DNA from 3 places in the Kitasatospora sp. NPDC098663 genome. Region 1 is predicted to be linked to each of the others. Evidence: predicted binding sites of a transcription regulator. Region 1 holds the regulator's gene; each other region holds the start of a gene.

Region 1 (3,259 bases):
CGAGGCCCAGCCCGTCGGCGAGGGTCACCGCCTCGCCGGCCGCCAGCCGCTTCACCGCGGCCGCGTGCCGCCCCTCCGGCCCGTCGAGGCGCACCACGGAACCGGGCGCGGCGGCGGCGATCCGCTCGGTCTCGACGACGAAGACGGGGGCGGTCATGCGGGGAACCTCCGGGGGGTGGGGCGGATCGGGAACGCGAAAGGGGCGCCGGGCGAACCCGGCACCCCCGCGCGGACGGCCAGGGCCTAGGGCCTTCGACGGCCCGGGCCAGGGCCTAGCGGCCGTTGAACGCGTCCTTGAGGCGCGAGAACAGGCCCTGCTGGCCCGGCGCGAACTGGCCGGACGGCCGCTCCTCGCCGCGCAGCACCGCGAGCCGGCGCAGCAGCTCCTCCTGCTCGGGGTCGAGCTTGGTGGGCGTCTGCACCTCGACATGCACTATCAGGTCGCCCCGGCCGCCGCCGCGCAGGTGCGTGATGCCGCGGCCGTGCAGCGGGATCGACTGGCCGGACTGGGTGCCGGGCCGGATGTCGACCTCCTCCAGCCCGTCCAGGGTCTGCAGCGGCACCTGGGTGCCGAGGGACGCGGCCGTCATCGGGATGGTGACGGTGCAGTGCAGGTCGTCCCCGCGCCGCTGGAAGACGGTGTGGGTGGTCTCGGCGATCTCGACGTACAGGTCGCCGGCCGGGCCGCCGCCGGGGCCGACCTCGCCCTCGCCGGCCAGCTGGATCCGGGTGCCGTTGTCGACACCGGCCGGGATCTTGACGGTCAGGGTGCGCCGGGCGCGGACCCGGCCGTCGCCGGCGCACTCCGGGCACGGGGTCGGCACGACGGTGCCGAAGCCCTGGCACTGCGGGCAGGGCCGGGAGGTCATGACCTGGCCCAGGAACGACCGGGTGACCTGGGAGACCTCGCCCCTGCCGCGACACATGTCGCAGGTCTGCGCGGAGGTGCCGGGGGCCGCGCCCTCGCCGCTGCACGTGGTGCAGGTGACGGCGGTGTCGACCTGGAGTTCCTTGGTGGTGCCGAAGGCGGCCTCCTCCAGGGTGATCTCCAGCCGGATCATGGCGTCCTGGCCGCGCCGGGTGCGCGAGCGCGGGCCGCGCTGGCCGGCCGCGGCGCCGAAGAAGGCGTCCATGATGTCGGAGAAGCCGAATCCGGCCGCGCCCGCGCCGAAGCCGCCCGCGCCCCCGCCGCCCGGCGAGAGCGGGTCACCGCCGAGGTCGTAGACCTGGCGCTTCTGCGGGTCGGAGAGCACCTCGTAAGCGGCGTTGATCTCCTTGAACCGCTCCTGCGTCTTCGGGTCCGGGTTGACGTCCGGGTGCAGTTCGCGTGCCAGGCGCCGGAAGGCCTTCTTGATCTCGTCCTGCCCCGCATCCCGTCGGACGCCGAGTACCGCGTAGTAGTCCGTGGCCACCAAATGCTCCGCTTGTTCCGCCTGTAGTAGTGCTGCGACTGGACACCGCCGTCAGAGGTTCCGACGGCGGCCTGTGCTACGACTCGGCCAGGATCTGGCCCACGTACCGCGCCACCGCACGCACCGCCCCCATTGTGCCCGGATAGTCCATCCGGGTCGGACCGATCACACCCAGTTTGGCCACGCTCTCGTCGCCCGAACCGTAACCGACCGACACCACCGAGGTGGAATTCAGCCCCTCGTAGGCGATCTCCCGCCCGATCCGGACCGTCATCGCGGCGTCCGCCGTCTCACCCAGGAGGCGGAGCAGGACGACCTGCTCCTCCAGGGCTTCCAGCACCGGCTGGATGGTCAGGGGGAAGTCGTGCCCGAAGCGGGTCAGGTTGGCCGTGCCGGCCAGCATGATCCGCTCCTCGTTCTGCTCGGCGAGCGCTTCGAACAGCGTCGCCAGGACCGTGCTGACGGTCGGGCGGTCCGGCGGCTCGAAACCCGCCGGGAGCTCCTCCAGGAACCCCGGCACGTCCGGCAGCCGCTGGCCGACGGCCCGCGCGTTGATCCGGGCCCGCAGGTCCGCCAGGACCGTCTCGCCGACCGGGCCCGGGCAGTCGACCATCCGCTGCTCGACCCGGCCGGTGTTGGTGATCAGGACCAGCATCACCTTGGTCGGGGCCAGCGCCACCAGCTCGATGTGCCGGACGGTGGACCGTGACAGCGAGGGGTACTGCACCACCGCGACCTGCCGGGTGAGCTGGGCGAGCAGCCGCACCGTCCGCATGACCACGTCGTCCAGGTCGACGGCGCCGTCCAGGAAGTGCCGGATCGCCCGGCGCTCGGGGGCGCTCATCGGCTTGACCTCGGCGAGCTTGTCGACGAACAGGCGGTACCCCTTGTCGGTGGGGATGCGCCCGGCGCTGGTGTGCGGCTGGTGGATGTAGCCCTCCTCCTCCAGCGCCGCCATGTCGTTGCGCACGGTCGCCGGGGAGACTCCGAGGTTGTGCCGCTCCACCAGGGCCTTGGAGCCGACCGGCTCCTCGGTGCCCACGTAGTCCTGGACGATCGCGCGGAGCACGGCGAGCTTGCGGTCGTCCAGCTGGCGAACCTCACCGGCCATGGGGCACACACCTCCGTCTTCGCACGTTGTCCGTTCGTGTCACGCATGCTGCTGCCCGCTCCGGGAGGATCCCGGCTCCGGCACCCGCTTTGGCACTCTGAACCTGTGAGTGCCAAAACCGTACCTGCCAGTGTAAGGCCCGGGCCCAACGGCAGGAACGGCCCGGCCGGAGTGATCCTGCCCGCAGTTCCCGGCGCGGGGGTGGTGCCGTGGGGCCGTCCGGGTGGCAGCATCGAAGACGACGGCGAATGGAGGAGCAAGCGATGTCGAGCTCGGGCCAGCACACCCGTTTCGCGCCCGACCGCGGCCTGACCGGCCGCATGGTCGTGACCATGTTCGTGATCGGGCTGCTGTACGTCGGTTTCACCGGTCTGCTGATCGTGCTGCTGCGCGGCGCCTGGCCACTGATCGTCCTGATCTCCGGCGGGCTGTTCGTGGCCCAGTTCTGGTTCAGCGACAAGATCACCGAACGGGCGATGGGCGCCCACCAGGTGACCCCTGAGCAGTACCCGCAACTGCACGGCACCATCGACCGGCTCTGCGCGCTGGCCGACATGCCCAAACCCCGGGTGGCGGTCGCCGACAACGACATGCCGAACGCCTTCGCCACCGGCCGCAACCCGCAGAACGCCGTGGTGTGCGTCACCACCGGCCTGCTGCGCCGACTGGAACCCGAGGAACTGGAGGGCGTCCTCGCCCACGAGCTGTCCCACGTCGCCCACCGGGACGTCGCGGT
Region 2 (3,259 bases), on a different contig from region 1:
TCTTCCGGGACCCGCTGGACCAGCAGTCCCCGGACGACACCGACACCGGCTGGGGTGAGCGCCCCGGGGCGGGGGAGAGCGGTGGGCGGGGGCTGGACTGGTACCTGAGCCAGCGCCCGCCGCACCACGGGGACTGAGGAGCGGTGCTCAGCGCTGCGGGGTGACCAGCGCGTCGCGGATCTCAGTGAGCAGTTGGACCTCCTTGGCCTCGGCCTCCGCCATCGTCTCGGCGGTGCTCTTCCGCCTGGCGGCCAGCCTGTTCATGGGCACGATCAGGACGAAGTAGACGACGGCCGCCGTGATCAGGAACTGCAGCAGGGCGCTGAGCACCGATCCCCACAGGATGAGGATCCCGGACGTGACCTCGCCGGCGGCGTTCAGCTCGCAGGGGCCCTTGAGGCAGGAGCTGTAGGACGCCAGGTCCTTCGTTCCGAAGACGCCGACGATCGGATTGATGACGCCCTTGACGAAGGCGTTGACGATGTTGGTGAAGGCCGCGCCGATGACGACGGCGACGGCGAGTTCGACGACGTTTCCACGCAGCAGGAATTCCTTGAAGCCTTTCATGCCGCCGTGAACGACGAAGTCGTTGCCCGGTTACGGGTGATCTTCCGCTGGTCCGGATTGACAACCCGTCCGGCCCACCGGGCCGCCCGGCGGCGACGGCAGCCCGGCCCGCGCGGGCCCGACCGCGAGCGCCGCGGCCACCGCGAGCAGCACCAGCGCGGGCACCCCGGCCCGGCGCCGTACGACGTGCCGCCAGCGGTGCCACCCGCCGGCCCCGCGCCGGATCGGCGGGAAGCGCGGCACCTCCCGCCGGGGCGGTACGGCGGGTGCGGGCAGCGGTACGCAGAGGCTCATGGTCGTCATGGTCACCACCGAGGTCGTGGAGGGGCCGCTCCTGTGCGGGCCGGTCGTTCTCCGGCGACCCCCACGATGTGCGCCGCGCGCCGCCCCGGAAAGCCCTTATCCGCAGCCTGTGGACAACTCGGGCCCTGTGGATGAATTCGTACACCCGCACGAGTGTGTCCGGCCCGCCCGGGATGACGAACCGGGATGACGAACCGGGATGACGAACCGGGGCGACGAGCGGTGAGAGCGAACCGGGACGACGAAGGCCCGCCGCCCCGCGAAGAACGCGGGATGGCGGGCCTTGTCGATGCGCTGGGCGTCCGGCGCCGAGGTCAGCTCGCGGCCGGAGCCGGGCTGGAGGAGCTGGAAGAGCTCGAAGAACCGGAGGACGAGGACGTCGACGACGTCGAGGACGACGCCGGGGTCGAGCCGGACGACGACGCCGAGGAGCTGCCGGAGGAGCCTGCGCCCACCGTGCTGCTGGAGGACGAGCGGCTGTCGGTGCGGTAGAAGCCCGAGCCCTTGAACACGACGCCCACGGCCGAGAAGACCTTGCGGAGCCGTCCCTGGCAGTCGGGGCACGTGGTCAGCGCCTCGTCGGTGAACTTCTGCACCGCCTCCAGGCCGTTGCCGCACTCGGTGCACTGGTACTGGTACGTGGGCACTTGTCTTCCTCCTGGCACTCTCGCCTGATGAGTGCTAACGATGGTCAATGATGCGGCATTCCGCTGAATCAGTCCAGCGACTCCGATGTGAGATGAGCCGTGGCCGAGCCGCGCCCGCTCCTCCACCGCGGCTCCGCGCCGCCCCCACCGCGCGCCGCCCACGGCTCCGCGCGGTGCGCCGCCGCGTGCCCGCTCAGCCCTTGGCCGCGCCCACCAGTCGCGGCGCGGCGCCGCGCTCCGGTGCGGCCGCGACCACCTGGCCCGGCCCGCCCGGTGCGGTCAGCAGGTGCCGCAGCGACACCAGCGCGATCAGGCCCAGGCCGGCGCCGGCCACCGGCACCAGGAACCCGCTGGACGGCCCGTGGCCGTCGATCAGCTGCCCGGCGATCATCTGGCCGACCGCCAGGCCGAGGCCGATGGCGCCGGTCAGCCAGGTGAACGCCTCGGTCTTGGCGCCGTCCGCGACGAGCGTCTCGACCAGGGTGTAGCCGCTGATCAGGGTCGGCGCGATGGCCAGGCCGCAGACCAGTCCGGCGGCGGCGAGCGCGATCAGGTTGGGCATCGCCCACAGCGTCGAGCAGCCCAGCACCAGCAGGGCGTAGCTCATGATCATCCGCTGCTGCACGGACCGCCGCCAGGCGATCACGCCGTACAGCACGCCGGCCACCATCGAGCCGCCGGCGAAGATCCCGTAGACGGTGCCGGCGGCGCCGTGCTGCCCGACCGAGTCGGCGAAGGCGTTCACCGAGACCTGCATGCCGCCGAACACGGCGCCCACCCCGAGGAAGGCCCCGGCCAGCAGCCGGACCCCGGGGGAGGCGAGCGCGGAGGCGCGCCGCACGCCGGGCTGGGGCAGCGCCCGGGCGGGCGCGGTGCGCCGCTGGGCGGCGAAGGCCAGGCCGCCGACGAGGGTCAGCGTGGCCTCGGCGATCAGTCCGGCCGACGGGCTGACCGTGGTGGCGACGGCGGTGGCCAGGATCGGGCCGATCACGAAGGTGAACTCGTCCGTCACGGACTCGAAGGCGAACGCGGTGCCCACCTTGGCCGCGGACGAGGCGGACGCGCCGTCCGCGGTGAACTCGGCGATCCAGCGGGCCCGGACCATGGCGCCGATCTGCGGAACGCTCGCGCCGGCCGGGACGGCGGCCAGGAACAGGCTCCAGGCCGGTGCGTGGCCGAGCGCCAGCGCGATCAGCGCGCCGACCGAGGCGGCGTGCACCACGACGGTCGGGACGAGGACGGCGGTCTGGCCGTAGCGGTCGGCGAGCCGGCCGGTCTGCGGGCCGATCAGGGCCTGGGCGACGGCGGCGACGGCCGCGACGGTGCTCGCGGTGCCGTACGAGCCGTGGGTGTCCTTGACGAGCAGCAGGATGCCCATGCTGAGCATCGCGTACGGCAGCCGCGCGAGGAACGCCGGTGCCAGGAACGTCCAGGCGCCGGGCGTGCGCAGCAGCGCGCCGTACCCGACCCGCGCGGGGGCGGGGGCGGCATCGGCGGTGCCGTCGGCAGGGGTGGCGTTGGCGGTGTCACGCGGGGTCGCGGTGTCCGCGGGGTCGTCGACCGTTCGGCGGGCCGTCACGGTCGGTCCTTCCTGCTGCCTGGTAGCGCGGCAGGGCATGGGGTGGCCCCGACGGCGCCGAGAGTCGTCCTCTCGCGCGTCGACCGGGGTAGATACCGGGCCGGACCGGCGTGGTGGCCGAGGTCCGGACCGCGGCCGCCGAACGGTCGCGCCAACTCTGCTT
Region 3 (3,259 bases), on a different contig from region 1:
CCAGTCGGAGTCGGTGGCGGCGATCTCGCCCTTGATCTGGGCGACGCGGCCGGCCACGGCCTCGGTGTCACCGGCACCGTCGACGACGGTGGTCTCGTCCTTGGTGATGGTCACGCGGCGGGCGGTGCCCAGCACGTCCACGCCGACCTGGTCGAGCTTGAGGCCGACCTCCTCGGAGATGACCGTGCCGCCGGTCAGGGTGGCCAGGTCGCCGAGGATCGCCTTGCGGCGGTCGCCGAAGCCCGGGGCCTTGACGGCGACCGCGTTGAAGGTGCCGCGGATCTTGTTCACCACGAGGGTGGACAGCGCCTCGCCGTCGACGTCCTCGGCGATGATCAGCAGCGGCCGGGAGGCACCGCCCTGGAGGATCTTCTCCAGCAGCGGCAGCAGCTCCTGGATGGAGGAGATCTTGCCCTGGTTGATCAGGATGTACGGGTCCTCCAGGACCGCCTCCTGCCGCTCCGCGTCGGTGACGAAGTACGGCGACAGGTAGCCCTTGTCGAACTGCATGCCCTCGGTGAAGTCGAGCTCCACGCCGAAGGTGTTCGACTCCTCGACGGTGATGACACCGTCCTTGCCGACCTTGTCGATCGCCTCGGCGATCAGCTCGCCGACCTGGGTGTCCTGGGCGGAGAGGGACGCGACGGCGGCGACGTCGTCCTTGCCCTCGATCTCGCGGGCCACCGAGAGCAGGTGCTCGGAGACGGCGGCGACGGCCTTGTCGATGCCCTTCTTCAGGGCGGCCGGGCCGGCACCGGCGGCGACGTTGCGCAGACCCTCGTTGACCAGGGCCTGGGCCAGCACGGTGGCGGTGGTGGTGCCGTCACCCGCGACGTCGTTGGTCTTGGTGGCGACCTCCTTGACGAGCTGCGCGCCAAGGTTCTCGTACGGGTCGTCCAGCTCGACCTCACGGGCGATGGTGACACCGTCGTTGGTGATGGTCGGGGCGCCGAACTTCTTGTCGATGACGACGTTGCGGCCCTTGGGGCCGATGGTCACCTTGACGGTGTCGGCCAGCTTGTTGACACCGCGCTCCAGCGAGCGGCGGGCGTCCTCGTTGAACTGCAGGATCTTCGCCATGTTCCCTATTCCCTCGGGGCTTCGGCCGGCCCACCGGCCGCCGGACTACGTGAACCAACAACCACGCCCCGGGCCCCTGTCACTTGGGACACGGATCCGGGGCGGGTCTGAACGACTTACTTCTCGATGATGGCGAGAACGTCGCGAGCGGAGAGAACCAGGTACTCCTCGCCCTGGTACTTCACCTCGGTGCCGCCGTACTTCGAGTACAGGACGATGTCACCGACGGCGACGTCGAGCGGCAGACGCTGGCCGTCCTCGAAGCGGCCCGGGCCGACGGCCAGGACGACGCCCTCCTGGGGCTTCTCCTTGGCGGTGTCCGGGATAACCAGGCCGGAGGCCGTGGTGGTCTCGGCGTCGAGCGGCTGGACCACGATGCGGTCCTCAAGCGGCTTGATGGCAACCTTGCTGCTGGTGGTCACGTCCGAGCTCCCCTTCGGAGATTACGGGGTTTCTAACGGGTAGGAGCGAACCTGCGTGCCTGCCGTCGCGGGGGTCAGGCACACGTCTTCGCGTTAGCACTCCCCCAGTGGGGAGTGCCAAGGACGACCATAGGCCGGTGTTAGCACTCAGTCAACCAGAGTGCCAACGGCGCGCCCGGGCATCCCGAACCGCGGGCGCGGAGCCGTACTCCTGTGCGACCACCCGCCCCCGGGCGGGCTCCCGCCGCGGACCGCGACCCCGCCCACCGCGCCGGCCGTCGGAGCCGGTGGGGCCGCCAACCCGCCAGAATGGCCCCGTGGACACCGAGAACCTCCAGCCCCTGCTGACCCCCGAGGGCCAGGCCCTGCTCGCCGAACTGCGCGAGTTCACGCCCGAGGAGGAACTGGCGCTGGCCACCAGGCTGCGGCGGGAGCACCCGGCCGAGCTGGTGTCGGCGGCCTTCGGGCAGGCCCGGCTGCGGCAGCGGGCGCGGGCGAAGTTCGGGGCGGACGCCGACCTGATGTACTTCACGCCCAACGGCGTCGAGCAGTCCACCCGGCGCAGCGTGGCCGAGTGGCGGGCACGCCGCTTCGCCGAGCTGGGCGTCCGCCGGCTGGCCGACCTGTGCTGCGGCATCGGCGGGGACGTGCTGGCGCTGGCCAGGGCCGGGATCGAGGTGCTGGCCGTCGACAAGGACCCGGCGGCCTGCGCCGCCACCGCCGCCAACGCGGCCGCGCTGGGCCTGTCCGACCTGGTCCGGGTGCGCTGCGCGGACGTCGCCGAGGTGGACGTCACCGGCTACGACGCGGTGTTCACCGACCCGGCGCGGCGGACGGCACGCGGCCGGGTGTTCGACCCGGAGGCGTACGCCCCGCCGCTCTCCTGGGCGATCGAGGCCGGCCGCCGGACCCCGATCGGCGCGCTGAAGGTCGCCCCGGGAATCCCGCACGAGGCCGTCCCGGCCGACGCCGAGGCGGAGTGGGTCTCCGACCACGGCGACGTGAAGGAGGCGGTGCTCTGGTTCGGCACCGGGGCCGCCCGCCCGCACCGCGCCACCCTGCTGCCGCAGGCCGCCAGCCTCACCGGCGGCGACCTGCCCGACCCGCCGGCCGGCCCGGTCGGGCGCTACCTGTACGAGCCGGACGGCGCGGTGATCCGGGCCCACCTGGTGGCCGAGGTGGCCGAGCAGGTGGGCGGCCGGCTGATCGACCCGAAGATCGCCTACCTGACCTCGGACCAACTGGTCGCCACCCCGTACGCACACGCCTTCGAGCTCACCGACGTGCTGCCGTTCCACATCAAGCGGCTGAAGGCGCTGCTGCGCGAGCGCGGGGTCGGCACGGTGGTGATCAAGAAGCGTGGGATGGCGATCACCCCGGAGGAACTGCGCCGCCAGCTCAAGCCCTCCGGGCCGAACGCCGTCACGGTGATCCTCAGCCGCACCGACAACGGGCCGCTGATGATGCTCGGCCGGCCCGCCTGAGGCGGCTGCGGGGCGGGCGCCCGGACTACGAGGCGGGCGCCTGGATGTAGTCCTCCAGCCGGGCCACCGAGAAGCCCTGCTCCTGGATCCGGGCCAGCAGGTCGCCGAACATCTGGGTCATCGTGGCGCCCTTGAGCTCCTTCGGGCCGCGGAAGTGCGCCAGGATGATGTCTCCGGACTTCAGCTTCTTGTCCGCCGCCTGGTACTGCATGTCGTGGATCTGCATCGACTCGCGCCAGAGCACCATCGCGCGCGGGCCGCACTGCTGGACCG

What was found. Region 1 encodes HrcA, which represses chaperone genes, less so after heat shock. Its sites were predicted from a motif close to TTNGCACTCNGNNNNNCNGAGTGCNAA; they were not measured.
Region 2: the regulator HrcA is predicted to act here: its motif matches at 1,529-1,555, upstream of ACIQVZ_RS19435 (FmdB family zinc ribbon protein).
Region 3: the regulator HrcA is predicted to act here: its motif matches at 1,643-1,669, upstream of groES (co-chaperone GroES).

What each region holds. Positions count from the first base shown of each region.
Region 1 covers NZ_JBIWAP010000001.1:333,693-336,951, forward strand. The annotation lists gene ACIQVZ_RS01535 (16S rRNA (uracil(1498)-N(3))-methyltransferase) at 1-157, opposite strand, end outside; gene dnaJ (molecular chaperone DnaJ) at 273-1,412, opposite strand; gene hrcA (heat-inducible transcriptional repressor HrcA) at 1,489-2,523, opposite strand; gene htpX (zinc metalloprotease HtpX) at 2,787-3,259, shown strand, end outside.
Region 2 covers NZ_JBIWAP010000016.1:95,698-98,956, forward strand. The annotation lists gene ACIQVZ_RS19425 (hypothetical protein) at 1-137, shown strand, start outside; gene mscL (large conductance mechanosensitive channel protein MscL) at 148-567, opposite strand; gene ACIQVZ_RS19435 (FmdB family zinc ribbon protein) at 1,185-1,517, opposite strand; gene ACIQVZ_RS19440 (MFS transporter) at 1,711-3,096, opposite strand.
Region 3 covers NZ_JBIWAP010000012.1:154,704-157,962, forward strand. The annotation lists gene groL (chaperonin GroEL) at 1-1,080, opposite strand, end outside; gene groES (co-chaperone GroES) at 1,197-1,502, opposite strand; gene ACIQVZ_RS15950 (SAM-dependent methyltransferase) at 1,820-2,986, shown strand; gene ACIQVZ_RS15955 (polysaccharide deacetylase family protein) at 3,012-3,259, opposite strand, start outside.